One region of the Microbispora hainanensis genome, then DNA from elsewhere that is predicted to be linked to it. Evidence: predicted binding sites of a transcription regulator. Region 1 holds the regulator's gene; the other holds the start of a gene.
The links. The regulator LexA, encoded in region 1, represses DNA repair genes until DNA is damaged. The targets are predictions, from matches to a motif close to TCGAACANNTGTTCGA.

Region 1 (8,520 bases):
GCCGACGACCGGATCGTGCCGCCGCACCACCAGCGCGAGCTCGCCCGGCTCATTCCCCACGCCGAGCTCGTGACGGTCCCCGGCGGCCACGGCCTGCCGTTCGAGGACCCCGCCGCGTTCACCGCCGTCATCACCGGCCGCCTGGACCGCATGGCCGCGGCGGTCTGAGGTCCCGTGAACACGCCGACGGGGCGCCGGATCTCTCCGGCGCCCCGCCTGACGGCGAACCGATCAGCTGCAGCCGCTGGTGCTGCCGCAACCCTCGCAGACGTAGCAGCTCCCGGCAGGGCGCATCTTGGTGCCGCAGGTCATGCACAGCGGCGCGTCCGCCGTACGGCCCTGGTGGCTCTCCAGCGAGGCGCCGACCCGGCGCGGCTCCGGCACGGCCACCGGCGCTGCCGGGGCCTTCTCGACCGGCGCGGGCTGCGCCTTCTCGACCGGCGCCTGCCCGCTCTCGATCGGCGCCGACTGGGCGAGCGCGGCGGTGTCCACGTCCTGCAGCGCGGCCGGGTCCTCACCGCGCTGCTGCGCGGCCCGCTCGGACGCGGAGAAGATCCCGAGGGCGGCCCGGTCCTCGTACGGCAGGTAGTCGAGCGCGAGCCGCCGGAAGATGTAGTCCATCACGGACTGCGCCATCCGGACGTCGGGGTCGTCGGTCATGCCCGCCGGCTCGAAGCGCATGTTGACGAACTTCTGCACGTACGTGTCGAGCGGCACGCCGTACTGGAGGCCGATCGAGATCGCCACGGAGAAGGCGTCCATCACGCCCGCGAGGGTCGAGCCCTGCTTGGACATCTTGAGGAAGACCTCGCCGAGACCGTCGTCGGGGTAGGACGAGGCGGTCATGTAGCCCTTGGCGCCGCCCACCGTGAAGCGGGTGGTGGTGCTCGGCCGCTGGTTGGGCATCCGCCGCCTGGTCGGCCGCGCGACCTCCACGACCTGGACGACCGGCTCCTTGTCCGCCGCCTCTGCGGGGGCCTCCTCGGAGGTCTTCTTCGCGACCGACAGCGGCTGGCCGACCTTGCAGTTGTCGCGGTAGACGGCCAGGGCCTTGAGGCCGAGCTTCCAGCCCTCCAGGTAGACCTGCTCGATGTCGTCCACGGTGGCCGACTCGGGCAGGTTGACGGTCTTGGAGATGGCGCCGGACAGGAACGGCTGGACGGCCGCCATCATCCGGACGTGGCCCATCGGGGCGATGGCCCGCTCGCCCATCGCGCAGTCGAACACCTCGTAGTGCTCCGGCCGCAGGCCGGGGGCGTCCACGACGTGGCCGTGCTCGGCGATGTACTCGACGATGGCCTCGACCTGCTCCTCCGGGTAGCCGAGCCGGCGCAGCGCCCGCGGGATCGTCTGGTTGACGATCTGCATCGAGCCGCCGCCGACGAGCTTCTTGAACTTCACCAGCGCCAGGTCGGGCTCGATGCCGGTGGTGTCGCAGTCCATCATCAGGCCGATGGTGCCGGTCGGGGCGAGCAGCGACGCCTGGGCGTTGCGGTAGCCGTTCTTCTCGCCCAGCTTGAGGCACTCCTGCCACTGCCGGGTGGCCTCGGTGTGCAGGGCCTTGTCCATGTCGCCGAGCGTGCGCAGGTCGTCGTTGGCCGCGGCGTGCTTGCGCATGACCCGCTTGTGCGGCTCGGCGTTGCGCTGGTAGCCGTCGTACGGGCCGACGATCCCGGCGATCTCGGCCGAGCGGCGGTAGGACACGGCGGTCATCAGCGATGTGATCCCGGCCGCGATGGCCCGGCCGCCGTCGGAGTCGTACGCGTGCCCGGTCGCCATCAGCAGCGCGCCCAGGTTGGCGTAGCCGATGCCGAGCTGGCGGTACGCCCGGGTGGTCTCGGCGATCTTCTGCGTCGGGAAGTCGGCGAAGGTGATCGAGATGTCCATCGCGGTGATGATCAGCTCGGTGACCTTCACGAAGGTCGCGACGTCGAAGGAGTCGTCGTCGCGCAGGAACTTCAGCAGGTTGATCGACGCGAGGTTGCACGAGGAGTTGTCCAGGTGGACGTACTCCGAGCAGGGGTTGCTGGCCGTGATGCGCCCGGTCTCGGGGCAGGTGTGCCAGTCGTTGATCGTGTCGTCGTACTGCAGGCCGGGGTCGGCGCACTCCCAGGCGGCCTGGGCCATCTTGCGGAACAGCGACCGCGCCTCGACCTCTTCGATGACCTCGCCGGTCAGCCGGGCCCGCAGGCCGAACTTGTCGCCCGCCTCGACGGCCCGCATGAACTCGTCGGAGACCCGCACCGAGTTGTTGGCGTTCTGGTACTGCACGGACACGATGTCCTTGCCGCCGAGGTCCATGTCGAACCCGGCGTCGCGCAGCGCGCGGATCTTGTCCTCTTCGCGCGCCTTGGTCTCGATGAACTCCTCGATGTCGGGGTGGTCCACGTCGAGGACGACCATCTTGGCCGCCCGGCGGGTGGCGCCGCCCGACTTGATGGTGCCGGCGGAGGCGTCGGCGCCGCGCATGAAGGACACCGGGCCGCTGGCCGTGCCGCCGCTGGACAGCAGTTCCTTGGACGAGCGGATGCGGGAGAGGTTGACCCCGGAGCCGGAGCCGCCCTTGAAGATGACGCCCTCTTCCTTGTACCAGTCGAGGATCGACTCCATCGTGTCGTCCACGGCCAGGATGAAGCAGGCGCTCACCTGCTGGGGGGAGCGGGTGCCGACGTTGAACCACACCGGGGAGTTGAAGCTGAAGACCTGGTGGATCAGCGCGTGCTTGAGCTCGTGGTCGAAGATCTCCGCGTCCTCGTCGGAGGCGAAGTAGCCGTTCTCGACGCCGGTCCTGGTGTAGACGCCCACGACCCGGTCGACGAGCTGCTTGAGGCTCGACTCGCGCTGCGGGGTGCCCACCGCCCCGCGGAAGTACTTGGTGGTGACGATGTTGGCCGCGTTGACCGACCAGAAGTCCGGGAACTCCACGCCGTGCTGCTCGAAGTTGACCGAGCCGTCCCGCCAGTTCGTCATCACGACGTCGCGCCGCTCCCAGCGGACCTCGTCGTACGGGTGGACACCCGGGGTGGTGAAGATGCGCTTCATCTTCAGGCCCTTGCGCGGGCGCTTGCCCGGGCGACCCCCCGCACCCGACACCGTGCCGCTCACGGTCTCCGTCATGACTTCCCCCTCCCAGGGCCCGATGGAGCCCCTTCTCCGGACCACGCTCGTTGAAACCACATAGTCGCGGTGCGCCGTCGCGCCCCGCCCGCCTCGTCCCGGTCCCCCGGAAGGCGTCTTATTCCTCGCCCCCGGTGCCATGGGCTGCGGTGCCGTGGGCCGCGCGGAGCCGCTCGATCTCCGCCTCGAAGTCCGCCAGCGTCTCGAAGCTGCGGTAGACCGACGCGAAGCGCAGGTAGGCCACCTCGTCGAGATCGCGGAGCGGGCCCAGGATGGCCAGGCCGACCTCGTGGGAGGCGATCTCGGCCGCGCCCGTGCCCCGGATGCTCTCCTCGACGCGCTGCCCGAGCTGGGCGAGGGAGTCCTCGCTGACCGGGCGCCCCTGACAGGCCCGCCGCACGCCGGCGATGACCTTCTCGCGGGAGAACGGCTCGGTGACTCCGCTGCGCTTGCTCACCATCAGCAGTACGGTCTCCTGCGTGGTGAACCTGCGCCCGCACTCGGGACAGGTGCGCCGGCGACGGATCGCCGCCCCGTCCTCTGCCGCGCGGCTGTCCACGACCCGGGTGTCCGGGTGGCGACAGAACGGACAGTGCACTTCATCGCCTCCCTGAACGCACATCCCCGAACACAAGGTGTGGTGAACTTACACCGGTGTGACTACTAGATGTTGTGGTCCAACCGTAGGAGCGCCCGACCTTGAACGCAAGTCGAACCGGCCTTGGGCAAGGAAGTCCCTGCTCCGCCCGCGTGTCGCACCCCGGGTCACGGCCGCATCACGCGCCCCGGCCGTCGTGGAATAGGCCGTTTACGCGCCTTTTCCCGGCCGCTTTTCGTACGGCTTCTGACCTGCGCCTACAGCGGCCGAAGAAGATCGGGGAAATCGAACACGGGATCGATCGAACTCCCGTACGATGAAGGCGGACGGCGAGATCGGCGATTTCGCTGGATATCGAACAATTGTTTGACGGTGATCTTGAATCGCGGTACGGTCGCTCTGTGCGACACGAGGAACACGGATTGAGAGGTGGCATCGTGAGTGACCGAAGTGAGCAGGCGAATGGCGTCAGCGACCTCGCGGTTCGCAGGCGCGACTCGCTTGGCCTCACCCCCAGGCAGCGGAAGATTCTCGAGGTGATCCGCGACTCGGTCCAGCAGCGCGGTTATCCGCCGTCCATGCGGGAGATCGGGGAAGCGGTCCAGCTGACCAGCACCTCCAGCGTGTCGCACCAGCTCACGGCGCTCCAGCGTAAGGGCTACCTCCGGCGTGATCCCCATCGGCCCCGGGCCCTGGAGGTCCGGCTGCCGGGCGAGCCGGTGCTGTGGGTGGACCCCGACGCCACCTCCGAGGAGGAGCCCGGGTTCAGCCGGCCCACCGCGGCCTACGTGCCGCTGGTCGGCCGCATCGCGGCCGGTGGGCCCATCCTCGCCGAGCAGAGCATCGAGGACGTGTTCGCCCTGCCCAAGCAGCTCGTGGGCGAGGGCACGCTGTTCCTGCTCCAGGTCTCCGGCGACTCGATGATCGAGGCCGCCATCGCCGACGGCGACTGGGTCGTGGTCCGGCAGCAGCCGGTCGCCGACAACGGCGACATCGTGGCCGCGATGATCGACGGCGAGGCCACCGTGAAGACCTTCAAGCGCAAGGACGGGCACGTGTGGCTGGTGCCGCACAACCCCAACTACGAGCCGATCCCGGGCGACGAGGCCACCGTGCTCGGCAAGGTCACGGCTGTCCTTCGCAAGCTGTAGCCGCGCCGGCGCCCCGCGGCACGACGGGATCGCGGGGCGCGGCGGCCGCCTTTTCGGCGGTCGTCAACCGGCAATTAGGGTGAGTCGGATGAAGCTCGACTCCCTCTCCCTCGACGCGGCCCGGGGCCGTGACGGAATCAAGTGGGCGCAGGCCGCGCCCGGCGTCATCCCCGCCTGGGTCGCCGACATGGACTTCCCCGTGCCCGACGTGGTCACGGAGGCCATAGCGCGACGCGCCGCCAAGGACCTCGGCTATCCCGCCTGGCTGGACACCCCGACCGCGGGACCACTGGCGGAGGCGTTCGCCGAGCGGATGGAGACGCGGCACGGCTGGCGGGCCGATCCGGCCCACGTGCGGTCCTTCACCGACCTCAACCAGGCTCTCCAGGTGCTGCTGCACGTCCTGACCGAGCCCGGCGACGCCGTGGCACTGCACGTCCCCGCCTACGACCCCTTCCTCACCACCATCACCGGGATGAACCGCCGCCTGGTGCCCATGCCGCTGACGGCCGACGGCAGGTTCGAGGTCCCCGGAGAGCCCGTCAGTGTGCTCCTGCTGGTCAACCCGCAGAACCCGTCGGGCCGTTCGTTCACCCGTGAGGAGCTCGAAGGCGTCGCCGCGTACGCCGATCGGCACGGCACGCTGGTGATCGCCGACGAGATCCACGCCGACCTGACGTACGCCCCGAAGCGGCACATCCCGTTCGCCACGATCCTCCCCGAGCGCACGGTCACGCTGACCTCCGCCAGCAAGGCCTTCAACATGGGCGGACTGCACTGCTCGGTGGCCCACCTCGGCGCGAAGGAGGCCAGGGACGCACTCGGCCGCCAGCCCGCCCACATCTTCGGCGCGCCCAGCGTGCTCGGGGTGGAGGCCACGGTGGCCGCCTGGCGGCACGGCGACGCGTGGCTGGAGGAGGTGCTGGCGATCCTCGACCGCAACCGCAGGCTCGTCGCCGAGCGGCTCCCGTCGGTCGGCTACCGCGTTCCCGAGGCCACCTATCTCGCGTGGCTCGACTTCGGGGTGCCCGGCGCGGCGGCGTTCGTCGAGCGGGAGGCCCGGGTCAGGCTCAACCCGGGCCCGATGTACGGAGGCGGCGACACCTTCGCCCGCCTCAACTTCGCGACATCGGCGGCGATCCTGGAGGAGATCCTGTCGAGGATCGCCGCCGTGCTGACGTGACGCGCCCGCTCAGCTCGCCGTACAGGTGACCGAGGACGGAACGCCGTTGCTGCCCGACCAGCTTCCGTTGAAGCCGAACGCGGTCGAGGCGCCGGCGCCCAGCGTGCCGTTGTAGGACATGTTCGTCACCGTGACGTTGGACCCGCTCGCGCTGAGCGTGCCGTTCCAGAGCTGCGTGATGCTCTGGCCGTTCGGGAAGGACCAGTTCACTGTCCAGCCCGAGATGGCCGACGAACCCGCCTTGACCGTGACCTCGCCCTGGAAGCCGCCGGGATACTCGTTGACGACCTTGTACGTGGCCGTGCAGGTCTTCCCGCCCGGCGACGAGGGAGACGCGGACGGCGACGGGGAGGGAGACGGCGAGGGAGACGGCGATGGGGAGGGCGACCGAGTCGGAGACGCCGACGGCGAGGCCGAGGGCGAGGGCGAGGGCGACACCGGCGGCGTCGGGGTGCCACCACCGCCGGTCGGCGGGATCAGGTAGGGCGAGATGATGCTCTGCTTGGCCTGGTCGACCGTCGCCCAGTCGTCCTTGAGAATGCCGCCCGTGTCACCCGAGTTGGGGTTCCACGACCAGTAGGTGAACGACATGCCGTTCACGCCGGTGCCCATGTACTTCATGAGCTCCTGGAGCCAGATCTTGTCGATGTTGCTGGCGAGCGTCGTGCCGAACTCGCCGACCATGATCGGGGCGATGTTCTGCTTGTAGAGGTAGCCCCAGTACTTGTCCCAGATGGCCGGCATGTTGGCCGGGTAGGACGGGTCGTCGAACCAGTTCTGGTGGAAGACCGAGGTGGCGTACTCGTGGGGCGAGTAGACGAGCCGGTTGGCCACGTTGAGCCGCACCGGATACTGCCCGGCCTTGGTGAGGTTGCCGCCCCACCAGCCGCAGTCCTCGTCGTTGCTGGGGTCGTTGTCCCAGACGTTGGACTCGCCGCCGCTCGGGCAGCTCACGCCCTCCACGAAGATCAGCCAGTTGGGCTGCACGGACAGGATCGCGTTGCCGGCCCGCTCGGCCGCCAGGCGCCAGTCGCGCGACTCGTCGCCGCAGCCCCAGCAGGAGCCCTTCGCGTTCGGGTTGGTGCCGTCGGCGTGCGGCTCGTTGTGCAGGTCGGCCCCGATGACGGTGGGGTTGCCCGCGTAGTGCTGGGCCAGCGACTTCCAGTCGTTGATCCAGGTCGACTCGGGGACGCCGGAGGTGTACCACAGCGCCGTCTGGCCCGCGCTGGTCGGGCGGTGCCGGTCGAGGATGATCCGCATGCCCTTCTGGCCCGCGTAGTCCACGACCTTGTCGAGGATCTGCAGCGGGGACAGGCCGATCAGGTCGGGGTTGGAGTAGGTGTTGACGCTCGTCGCCTGCGCGCCCGGCTTCAGCGCGTCGTCGGAGAACGGCACCCGGATGGTGTTGTAACCGAGGCTCGCCATGAGGTCGAGCTGGCTCTTCCACGGGTTGTTCGCCCACAACCCGTGGAAGGTCTTGTTGTCGGTCTCCATGCCGAACCAGTTGATGCCGGTCAGCCGGACCGTCGCGCCGGTGCTGTCGACGATCTTGTTCCCGCTGGTGTGCAGGTAGCCGGTGCCCGTGCCGGCGGCGTTAGCCGGTGACCCGGTGACGACGAGCACGGTCGCCGCAACCGCGGCGGCGGTCGTCAGCCCGCCGAGAATTCGTCTGTACAAGACGTGCCTCCCACGCGGGGCGCACGCCGACGGCGAGCCATACGGTCAGGCGCGCACCCCAGACCACCGCCGGAGCGGTGGTGGTCGCGGCATGCCCTGACCGCACGCCTACATCGATATGAACTGGTTTTGTGGCTCGGGCGTAATTTTGTCCGGAAGGCCAGTCCATCGTCAACGTCCCGTCACGGCACCATGCCCCGCAGGCAATCGAGCACCATGCTGTGCACGCAATCGAGCACCGTGCTGTGCACGCAATCGAGCACATGCCCCGCACGGCACCATGGCACCGTACGGGGGCACGGGGGCACGGGGGCACGGCGTCACGGCAGCGGCGGCAGCTCCGGCGGAGCGGCCGGCGGCCTGTCCTCGAGCGCCGCCAGGGCCAGCTCCACCGCCCGCGCCAGCTGGGGATCCCGCCCGGCGACCAGGTCCTGCGGCGTCGCGACGACCTCGACGTCCGGGTCGACGCCGTGGTTCTCGACGCCCCACCCCTCGCCCTCCAGCCAGAACGAGTAGCGCGGCTGCGTGACGACGGTCCCGTCCACGAGCGAGTAGCGCGAGTCGATGCCGATCACGCCGCCCCAGGTCCGCGTGCCCACGAGCGGCCCGATGCCGCGGTTCTTGATCCCGGCGCTGACGATGTCGCCGTCCGATCCGGCGAACTCGTCGGTGACGGCCACGACGGGCCCGCGAGGCGCGTCCTCGGGGTAGCGCCCCGGCTCGTATCCCCGGCTGAGCTGCCACCCGGTCACCCGTCGCTGCAGCTTCTCCAGCACCAGCTCGGAGACATGACC
Region 2 (8,520 bases), 4.0 Mb from region 1:
CTGATCAATGGAAACAAGGTCCTCGCGAACGGCGAACTCGACCAGCGGCTGGGACTGATCCTGGAGAGCGCCCACCGCGACGCGCAGATCAAGGCGGCCGGTCTCACGATCACGCCGCTGACGGTGGAGTCGGTCGGCGCCGACGCCCGCTATCAGGGTGTGCGCACCGGCATCGCCACCCTGATCGTGATGGTGCTGTTCTTCCTACTCATCTACTCCTCGATGTTCGTCGCGATGGGCGTGGTCGAGGAGAAGGGCAGCCGCATCGTGGAGATCCTGCTCACCTCGGTGCGTCCCTGGCAGCTCCTGGGCGGAAAGATCGTCGGGCTGGGGGCGCTGGGGCTGGTCAACCTTGTCGTGGTCATCGCCGCCGGTCTGTCGGCGTCGTCCGCGACCGGCTTCACGGCCGACCTGCCGCCCGGAATGGGGGGAATCGTGGTCAGCGCGGTCGTCTGGTTCGTGCTGGGCTACGCCTTCTTCTCGGCGCTCGCCGCCGCCTTCGGCTCCCTGGTGTCGCGGCAGGAGGAGCTCAACAGCGTCCTGACGCCGATGACCATGCTCATGATGTTCACCTACCTGACGGCCTACTTCGCCGCCGTCGAGCCGACGGGCACGGTCGCGCGCGTGCTGTCGTTCGTGCCGCCGTTCTCCTCGATGGTCATGCCCGTCCGTACGGCGGCCGTCGACGTGCCGCTGGTGGAGATCCTCATCGCCGCGGTGCTCATGGTCGTGGCCGTGGTGGCCGTCCTGCTGGGCGCGGCCCGCGTCTATCAGCGGGCGGTGCTCCGCACCGGCGCCCGGGTGAAGCTGGGCGAGGTCGTCCGCTGACGGCAGGGTGAACCCGTTCGCTGGTGGCAGGGCGAGGTCCTTCGCTGGTGGCAGGGCGAGGTCGTTCGCTCCCGGCGGGGGGTGAGGCGTTCTCTGACGGCGGGGGCGAGGCGTTCGCTCCCGGCGGGGCGCGGACGGAGGATCATGGGGGCCGGGAGAGGGCCTGACCGATCAGCTCGGCCGCACGGCCGGGGTCGTCGGCGCTCTCCTGGCCGCCCGGAGCCCACAGGAACATCCATCCTTCCCCGGAGGGCGTCGCGAAGACGATCGTCTGCCTGCCGGTGCCGGGGTGCCGGACGGACAGGACCGGATCGTCCGTGCCGAGCAGCCGCGCGGAAAGACCCTGCCCGGACAGTCGCGCCGCGAGCGCCTCAAGGCGGGCCAGACGCTGTCGGCTGTAGTCGCCGGTGCCCGTCACGTAGCCCCTCCAGCGGGGAGATCCAGCTTCGCTACAAGAATCGTCGCAGGTCAGCGCGCTGACAACCACGGCAGGGTAAGGCCCGGGAATGTAACGGCACGGTTGGGACGCCGTTCGTCCCCGGCTCGGCCGCGGTTCCGCATGTGATCGAACAGTCGTTCGGCTATATTGGACTGGTCGCCGCCGGGGTGCGCGCCGTCAGGTCGCCGGGGCGCGACAGGCTCCCGGCCCACCTCTCGGGGCGGTGTGCGGGAAGCTCCGGAAAATGTCGGTGGCACCCCGTAGCTTTTCGGTGACCGAGCAGACGACACCCTTCAGGGGGCACCCAATGGCAATCAACGACCGCGAGAAGGCCCTTGAGACCGCCCTCGCGCAAATCGAGCGGCAGTTCGGCAAGGGCAGTGTCATGCGCCTCGGAGACGAGGCGCGTGCCCCGATCGAGGTCATCCCCACCGGTTCGATCGCTCTCGACGTCGCCCTCGGCATCGGCGGCTATCCCCGCGGCCGGATCGTCGAGGTGTACGGCCCAGAGTCCTCCGGTAAGACGACGGTCGCCCTGCACGCCGTGGCCAACGCCCAGAAGGGCGGCGGCATCGCCGCGTTCATCGACGCCGAGCACGCCCTCGACCCCGAGTACGCCAAGAAGCTGGGCGTCGACGTCGACGCGTTGCTCGTCTCCCAGCCGGACACCGGTGAGCAGGCGCTGGAGATCGCGGACATGCTGATCCGCTCCGGCGCCGTCGACATCATCGTGATCGACTCGGTGGCGGCCCTCGTGCCGAAGGCCGAGATCGAGGGCGAGATGGGCGACAGCCACGTCGGTCTCCAGGCCCGCCTGATGTCGCAGGCCCTGCGCAAGATCGCCGGTGCGCTGAACCAGACCCGGACCACCGCCATCTTCATCAACCAGCTCCGCGAGAAGATCGGTGTCATGTTCGGCAGCCCCGAGACCACCACGGGTGGCAAGGCGCTGAAGTTCTACGCGTCGGTGCGGCTGGACGCGCGCAGGATCGAGACGCTCAAGGACGGCACCGAGCCGGTCGGCAACCGGACCCGGGTGAAGGTCGTCAAGAACAAGATGGCCCCGCCCTTCCGCCAGGCCGACTTCGACATCCTGTACGGCGTAGGCATCTCCCGCGAGGGTGGGCTGATCGACATGGGCGTCGAGCACGGGTTCGTGCGCAAGGCCGGCGCCTGGTACACGTACGAGGGCGACCAGCTCGGGCAGGGCAAGGAGAACGCCCGCAACTTCCTCAAGAACAACCCCGACATCGCCAACGAGATCGAGAAGAAGATCAAGGAGAAGCTCGGAGTCGGGCCGCGGCTCGACACGCCGAGCGAGCCCCCCGCAGCCCCGGCGACGCCGGCCGCCCCCACCTCCGGCCGGGGCAGCAAGGCGGCCAGTGCGCCCAAGCCGGGTGACGTCTGAGCGCAGGCATGAGGCGCGACGAGCCCCCTGGCCCGGACGGCGAGATCGGGCCGGGGGACTGGAACTCGGGACCCTGGGCGCCGGCCGAAGAGCCGCAGAGGCCCGCTGAGGACGTCTCCGCGACGATCGCCGCCCTCCGCGAGCAGATCCGGCGCGCGGAAAGCGGGCGTACGGACGGCGGGCGTGCGGAGACCGGGCGTGCGGGCAACGCGCGTACGGAGACCGGGCGTGCGGAAAACGGGCGTTCGAGGATCGGCGGGCAGGAGATCGGCCGCGAGGCGAGCGGGCGGGCGGAGGCGGGCCAGGAAGCCGGCCCTGTCGGCCGCCGACGCCAGGGACGTGGCCGCACGCGCGGAGACCGGGCAAGGCTGCAAGAGCCGGGCGCACGGGGAGACCGGCCCGCGCCGGGAGACTGGGCGAGCCCGGGGGAGTCGGCCGCGCCGGGACGCCGGGCAGGCCGTGGAGATTGGGCAGGCTCGGAGGGACCGGGCGTGCCGGGAGACCTGGCAGGCCGTGGAGATTGGGCCGGCTTGGGGGAGCCGGGCACGCCGGGACGCCGGGGGAAGCGTAGGAGGTCCGACGGGTGGCTTCCTGACGGGCCGGAGGAGGGCACCGCGGCGAGCGCGGGGCCGCCGGCCGACCCGGAGGCGGTGGCCAGGGCCATCTGCCTGAGGCTGCTCACGATGGCCCCCAAGACCCGGGCTCAGCTAGCGGACGCCCTGCGTAAGCGGGACGTGCCCGAGGATGCGGCGAACGCCGTGCTTGAGCGGTTCTCCGAGGTCGGGCTCATCGACGACAAGGCGTTCGCCGCCGCGTGGGTGAGCTCCCGGCACACCGGTCGCGGGCTGGCCCGCCGCGCGCTCGCGCAGGAACTGCGGCAGCGTGGCGTGGCCGAGGAGACGGTCAAGGACGCCGTCGGGCAGCTTGATCCGGACGAGGAGGCCGAGACCGCACGCAGGCTCGTCGACCGGAAGCTGGCCGCCACCCGTGGGGTGGAGCCGCAGGCTCGCATGCGACGATTGGTCGGCATGCTGGCCCGCAAGGGCTACTCGCCGGGGCTGGCTTTCCGCGTGGTCCGAGAGGCGATCGAGGCCGAAGGCAGCCCGTCAGATGGGCTTCCGGAGACCTTCGAGTGAGCCATCGCACCACGCAAAAGTCACTTGACAGGGCATCTTTGCTTGCTCGTTACCTCTCTGACGCTTAATCTCGACCGCAGTGAGGAGTTACTCCGCGCAGCGCGGATTGCCATAACGGTGAACCACGACGGACGAGAGACATTGACCGGCCTCCGGGCCATATCGGCCGCCCCTTGGGGCGTCCGGGCATTGCGACGATATTTGTCCTGGTGACGCCACCGGGCGCTGCCGTGCTGCGCGTGTGACCTCTGCCAATAGTTGTCGTGAGGGGTGAGCGCGCATGGACACGATCGTGATCGTTCTTGCGGTTGCGGTAGTGCTGCTGGCTCTCGTGATGATCGCCGCCCTCGTCATAGTCATGCGCCGCACCGGCGTCGTCGCACCGTCCGGCCCCTCGCCCGAGCAGCTCGCCGAGGTGAAGGCCGAGGTCAACGAGGAACTCGAACAGGCCAGACGCGAGGCCGAGGAGATCCGCACGAAGGCGGAGCGTGACGCGGGGGAGATCCTCAAGAAGTCGGAGACACTCGCCGAAAGCGCAGCGCTGATGCGCAAGGAGGTCGAGGAGGAGGCGCGGATCCTCAAGACGGAGCTCAAGGAACTGCGCTCCGACCTCGAGCGTCGCGAGAACCGGCTTGCTGAGCGTGAGCAGCGGCTTGACGAGGAGGCGCGCAGACAGACGGAGCGGGCCCGCAAGCTGGCCGAGACCGAGACCGAGCTGGCCGACCGCCGTGAGGAGCTGGAGCGGGTGGCCGAGCGGCGGCAGGAGATCCTGGAGCGGGTCGCCGGCCTGACGGCCGAGCAGGCCAAGGCGGAGCTGGTCAAGGAGATCGAGAACCAGGCCAAGCGCGAGGCCGCGCTGATCGTCCGGGAGATCGAGAGCGAGGCCCGGAAGGAGGGCGAGAAGCGCGCCTGCAAGATCGTGACACTGGCGGTGCAGCGGGTCGCCACCGAGCAGACGGCCGAGTCGGTGGTGAGCGTCCTCCACCTGCCCGGCGACGAGATGAAGGGCCGCATCATCGGCCGCGAGGGCCGCAACATCAGGGCGTTCGAGTCCACCACCGGGGTCAATCTGATCATCGACGACACGCCGGAGGCGGTGCTGCTGTCGTGTTTCGACCCGGTCCGGCGGGAGACGGCCAGGCTGACGCTGGAGAAGCTGGTGCTCGACGGCCGGATCCACCCCCAGCGCATCGAGGAGGCGTACGAGCGCAGCAAGGCCGAGGTGCGGGACCTGTGCGTGCGCGCGGGAGAGGACGCCCTGGTCGAGCTGGGCATCACCGAGATGCACCCCGAGCTGGTCACGCTGCTGGGCCAGCTCCGCTATCGCACCTCCTACGGCCAGAACGTGCTCAAGCACCTGATCGAGTCGGCGCACATCGCCGGAATCATGGCCTCCGAGCTGGGGCTCGACCGTGACCTCGTCAAGCGGTGCGCGCTTCTGCACGACATCGGCAAGGCGCTCACCCACGAGGTCGAGGGCAGCCACGCGATGATCGGCGCGGAGATCGCCCGCCGGTACGGCGAACACGAGGACGTCGTCCACGCCATCGAGGCGCACCACAACGAGGTTGAGGTCAAGACCGTCGAGGCGGTCCTCACCCAGGCCGCGGACGCGATCAGCGGCAGCCGCCCCGGTGCCCGGCGCGAGTCCCTGGAGGCGTACGTCAAGCGGCTGGAGCGTCTGGAGGAGATCGCCCAGTCGTACGACGGTGTGGACAAGGTCTTCGCCATGCAGGCCGGCCGGGAGATCCGGGTGATGGTCCGGCCCGACAACGTGGACGACATCCAGGCCCAGGTCATCGCCAGGGACGTCGCCAAGCAGGTCGAAGAGGAGCTGACCTACCCCGGCCAGATCCGCATCACCGTGGTCCGCGAGTCCCGTGCCACGGAGTTCGCCCGGTAAGCCCCATCTGAGAGCCTCACCCCATGAAGCCCCGGCAGGTACGCCTTGCCCGGTGCCGCCTGCCCTGCCGGGGTCGCTCGGCGACGCCCCGTCCGCTCCCCACCTTGCCCGGTAGGCGGCGCCCCTCCGGTGAGCATCGCCGCGTGAAGCCTCGGCCGGCATAGTCCCGGCCCTCATGCCCCACAGCCCGGGGCACCCACGGTGAAGGGCCCCCGTCCAATGCTGGACGGGGGCCCCGGTCGTGCGGGGACTGCCCCGGTGGGGCGCCCCCCGTCGGCTCAGGCCTTGAGGCTGAGCGCGTCGGCGAGGTCGTTGAGCGCCTTCGCCAGCGTCGCCTGCGCCTTGACGGAGGTGTCGAGCTGGTGGGAGACGGCCCGAAGCTGCGCCACCGCGGCGTTCTTCTGTGGCCCGTTCGTGAACTGCTCGGCCCGGTCGACGAACTTCTGTACGTTGTCGGCGGTGTTCTTCTTCATGGTGCCGGTGCGCAGCGCCTGCGCGTAGTAGGCGCGCACCAGCGGGAAGCTCGCCGGCCACGTCACCCGAGGCTGCTGCTGGGTGTTGAACCGGTCGAAGGTGGCCGTGGCAGCCGCGTCGATCTCGGCCTGGTCCAGGTGCTGGCTCGCGGTCAGCTTGAACGCGTCGATCCCGCGGGCGATCTCGCTGCCGTATACGTTGCCGTTGTAGTAGTACGCGGACCAGAAACCGCCGAGGAGCAGCGAGGTCGCGCTGACCGGGCCGCGGTCGAAGTACGCGATCTCGTGCGGGTTGGCCGAGTCGGTGAAGTCGAACACCGAGACGCCGCCCTGATACCAGGCCTGGACCATGATGTCCCGGCCGGGCACGGGAACGAGCGACCCGTTGTGCGCGACGCAGTTCTCCTGGTTCGTCTGCGGCACGGGCAGCTTGTAGTAGCTGCGGAACTTCAGCTTGCCGTCGACGATGTCGAAGATGGCGTCCGCGCCCCACGAGGGCTCGTCGGTGACACGGCACCGCGCCCCGGTGCCGCCGCCCCACTCGTCGGTGAAGACGACCTTGGTCCCGTCGTTGTTGAACGTGGCCGAGTGCCAGTAGGCGAAGTTCGGGTCCGTCACCGCGTCGAGCCGCTTGGGGTTGGCCGGATCGGAGATGTCGATCAGGAGGCCGTTGCCCGCGCACGCCCCGGCCGCGAGCCCGATCTCCGGGTAGGCCGTGATGTCGTGGCAGTGTGTCGTGACGGGCGACGGCGACCAGGACGAGCCGGACGGGTGCTGCGGGGACTGCGGGGCGTTCTGGAGACCGTTGATCGCCCCGGTCTCCGGATCGGTGAACAGGCGCGGTGTGGAGACGACCGCCGCGGTCTGCGGGGCCGCCAGCGGCACCTTGATGACCTCGATACGCCACTGGGACGTGTTCGGGTCGGTCGCCGCGGTGTTGGCGCAGCCCGCGAGCTCCGAACCCGACCGGACGCTCGCCGTGCCCTGCACGTAGACGTACACGTTGTCCGGGTCGTTCTTGCCGGTCACCAGGGTGTGGGTGTGCGAGCCGCGGCAGGTCTGGACGGCCGCCACCTGGACCGGCCTGCTGATGTCGCTCACGTCGAAGATCCGGACGCCGCGGAAGCGGTCCGGGTTGACCGTGCCGCTCGCGCCCTGCGTGCCGCAGTCGATCCTGCCCCGGGTCTCCTCGACCGACATGAACAGCAGGTTGCCGTACACCGACAGGTCGCCCTGGCCGCCCGGGCACACCACGGACGTGGTCAGCACCGGATTGGAAGGCGTCGAGATGTCGTAGATGTTGAAACCGGTGAAGTTGCCGACGAACGCGTACTTGCCGCTGAAGGCCATGTCCGAGTTCGCGAACGACGAGTTGCCCGGGCTGGAGGCCTGATAGAAGCCTTCAGGCTTGTCCCGGTGGGCCAGGAGTTCCAGCCCCTGGCTCGCCTGCTGAGCGTCCAGCCAGCCTGCTCCCAGGCCGGTTCGTGGATCGGCGTCGTCCGCCATGGCCGTGGCGGGCAGGAGGCCCACCAGGACCGCCCCTGCGGCGACGACTCCGATCTTCCTCAATCCAGCACGCCCCCAACGTGCTGCCGCACGACTGATTCTCAAGGGTCGCACCCCTCCTTTTCTGATCTTGCCGGCGTGACCCATTGCGACGTGCGACAGATCTCGGGGCCCGGCCCGACCCAAAAGATCTACGCGGCGTTTGGGGGACACTAACTGAATATGGGGCGAATGTGCTATACCCCTTCACATCCTCCGGTTTGGCCGGTATCCCCCCAACCGCCGACGAAGCGAGCGCAGGCCATGATCTCCTCCCCGTCGTTACGGCAGCTTCTCGCGCTCGCGCTGGCCGCCGCCGCGATCAGTGCCTGTACGGCCGAGACCGCCGCACCCCCCGCCACGGTGAACGTCGTGCAGCCGGGGGCACCGGGACAGGGCAGCAAGGTCTTACCGGCCGGTGAGGTGCCGAGCTCCGACAGCAGGGAGTACACCGACGCCGACGTGCGGTTCATGCAGGGGATGATCCGGCATCACTCGCAGGCCCTGCGCATGACCGCGCTCGTCGCCGGGCGCAGCGAGAGCAGCGACCTCCCGCGTTTCGCCAAGCGGATCGAGATCTCCCAGCAGGACGAGATCGACCAGATGGTGCGCTGGCTCAGGGCCCGGCTCCAGCAGGTGCCGAGCGTGGGCTCCGGCGGGGGACACGACCACGGCGGCGGGGAGCTCATGCCCGGCATGCTCAGCGAGGCGCAGTTCGCCGAGCTGGAGCAGGCCAAGGGAGCGCGGTTCGACCGGCTCTTCTACGAGTACATGATCCAGCACCACCT

Region 2: recA (recombinase RecA) is a predicted target of LexA. The motif match lies at 1,394-1,409, and genes of this name have one in related genera.

The regions. Positions count from the first base shown of each region.
Region 1 covers NZ_CP108086.1:8,686,390-8,694,909, forward strand. Annotated here, with positions in the region: gene OHB01_RS39265 (alpha/beta fold hydrolase) at 1-168, shown strand, start outside; gene OHB01_RS39270 (vitamin B12-dependent ribonucleotide reductase) at 232-3,117, opposite strand; gene nrdR (transcriptional regulator NrdR) at 3,236-3,715, opposite strand; gene lexA (transcriptional repressor LexA) at 4,150-4,866, shown strand; gene OHB01_RS39285 (MalY/PatB family protein) at 4,955-6,049, shown strand; gene OHB01_RS39290 (cellulase family glycosylhydrolase) at 6,059-7,726, opposite strand; gene OHB01_RS39295 (S41 family peptidase) at 8,047-8,520, opposite strand, start outside.
Region 2 covers NZ_CP108086.1:4,645,352-4,653,871, forward strand. Annotated here, with positions in the region: gene OHB01_RS21735 (ABC transporter permease) at 1-828, shown strand, start outside; gene OHB01_RS21740 (hypothetical protein) at 971-1,246, opposite strand; gene recA (recombinase RecA) at 1,575-2,675, shown strand; gene recX (recombination regulator RecX) at 2,684-3,811, shown strand; gene rny (ribonuclease Y) at 4,092-5,714, shown strand; gene OHB01_RS21760 (LVIVD repeat-containing protein) at 5,993-7,756, opposite strand; gene OHB01_RS21765 (DUF305 domain-containing protein) at 7,997-8,520, shown strand, end outside.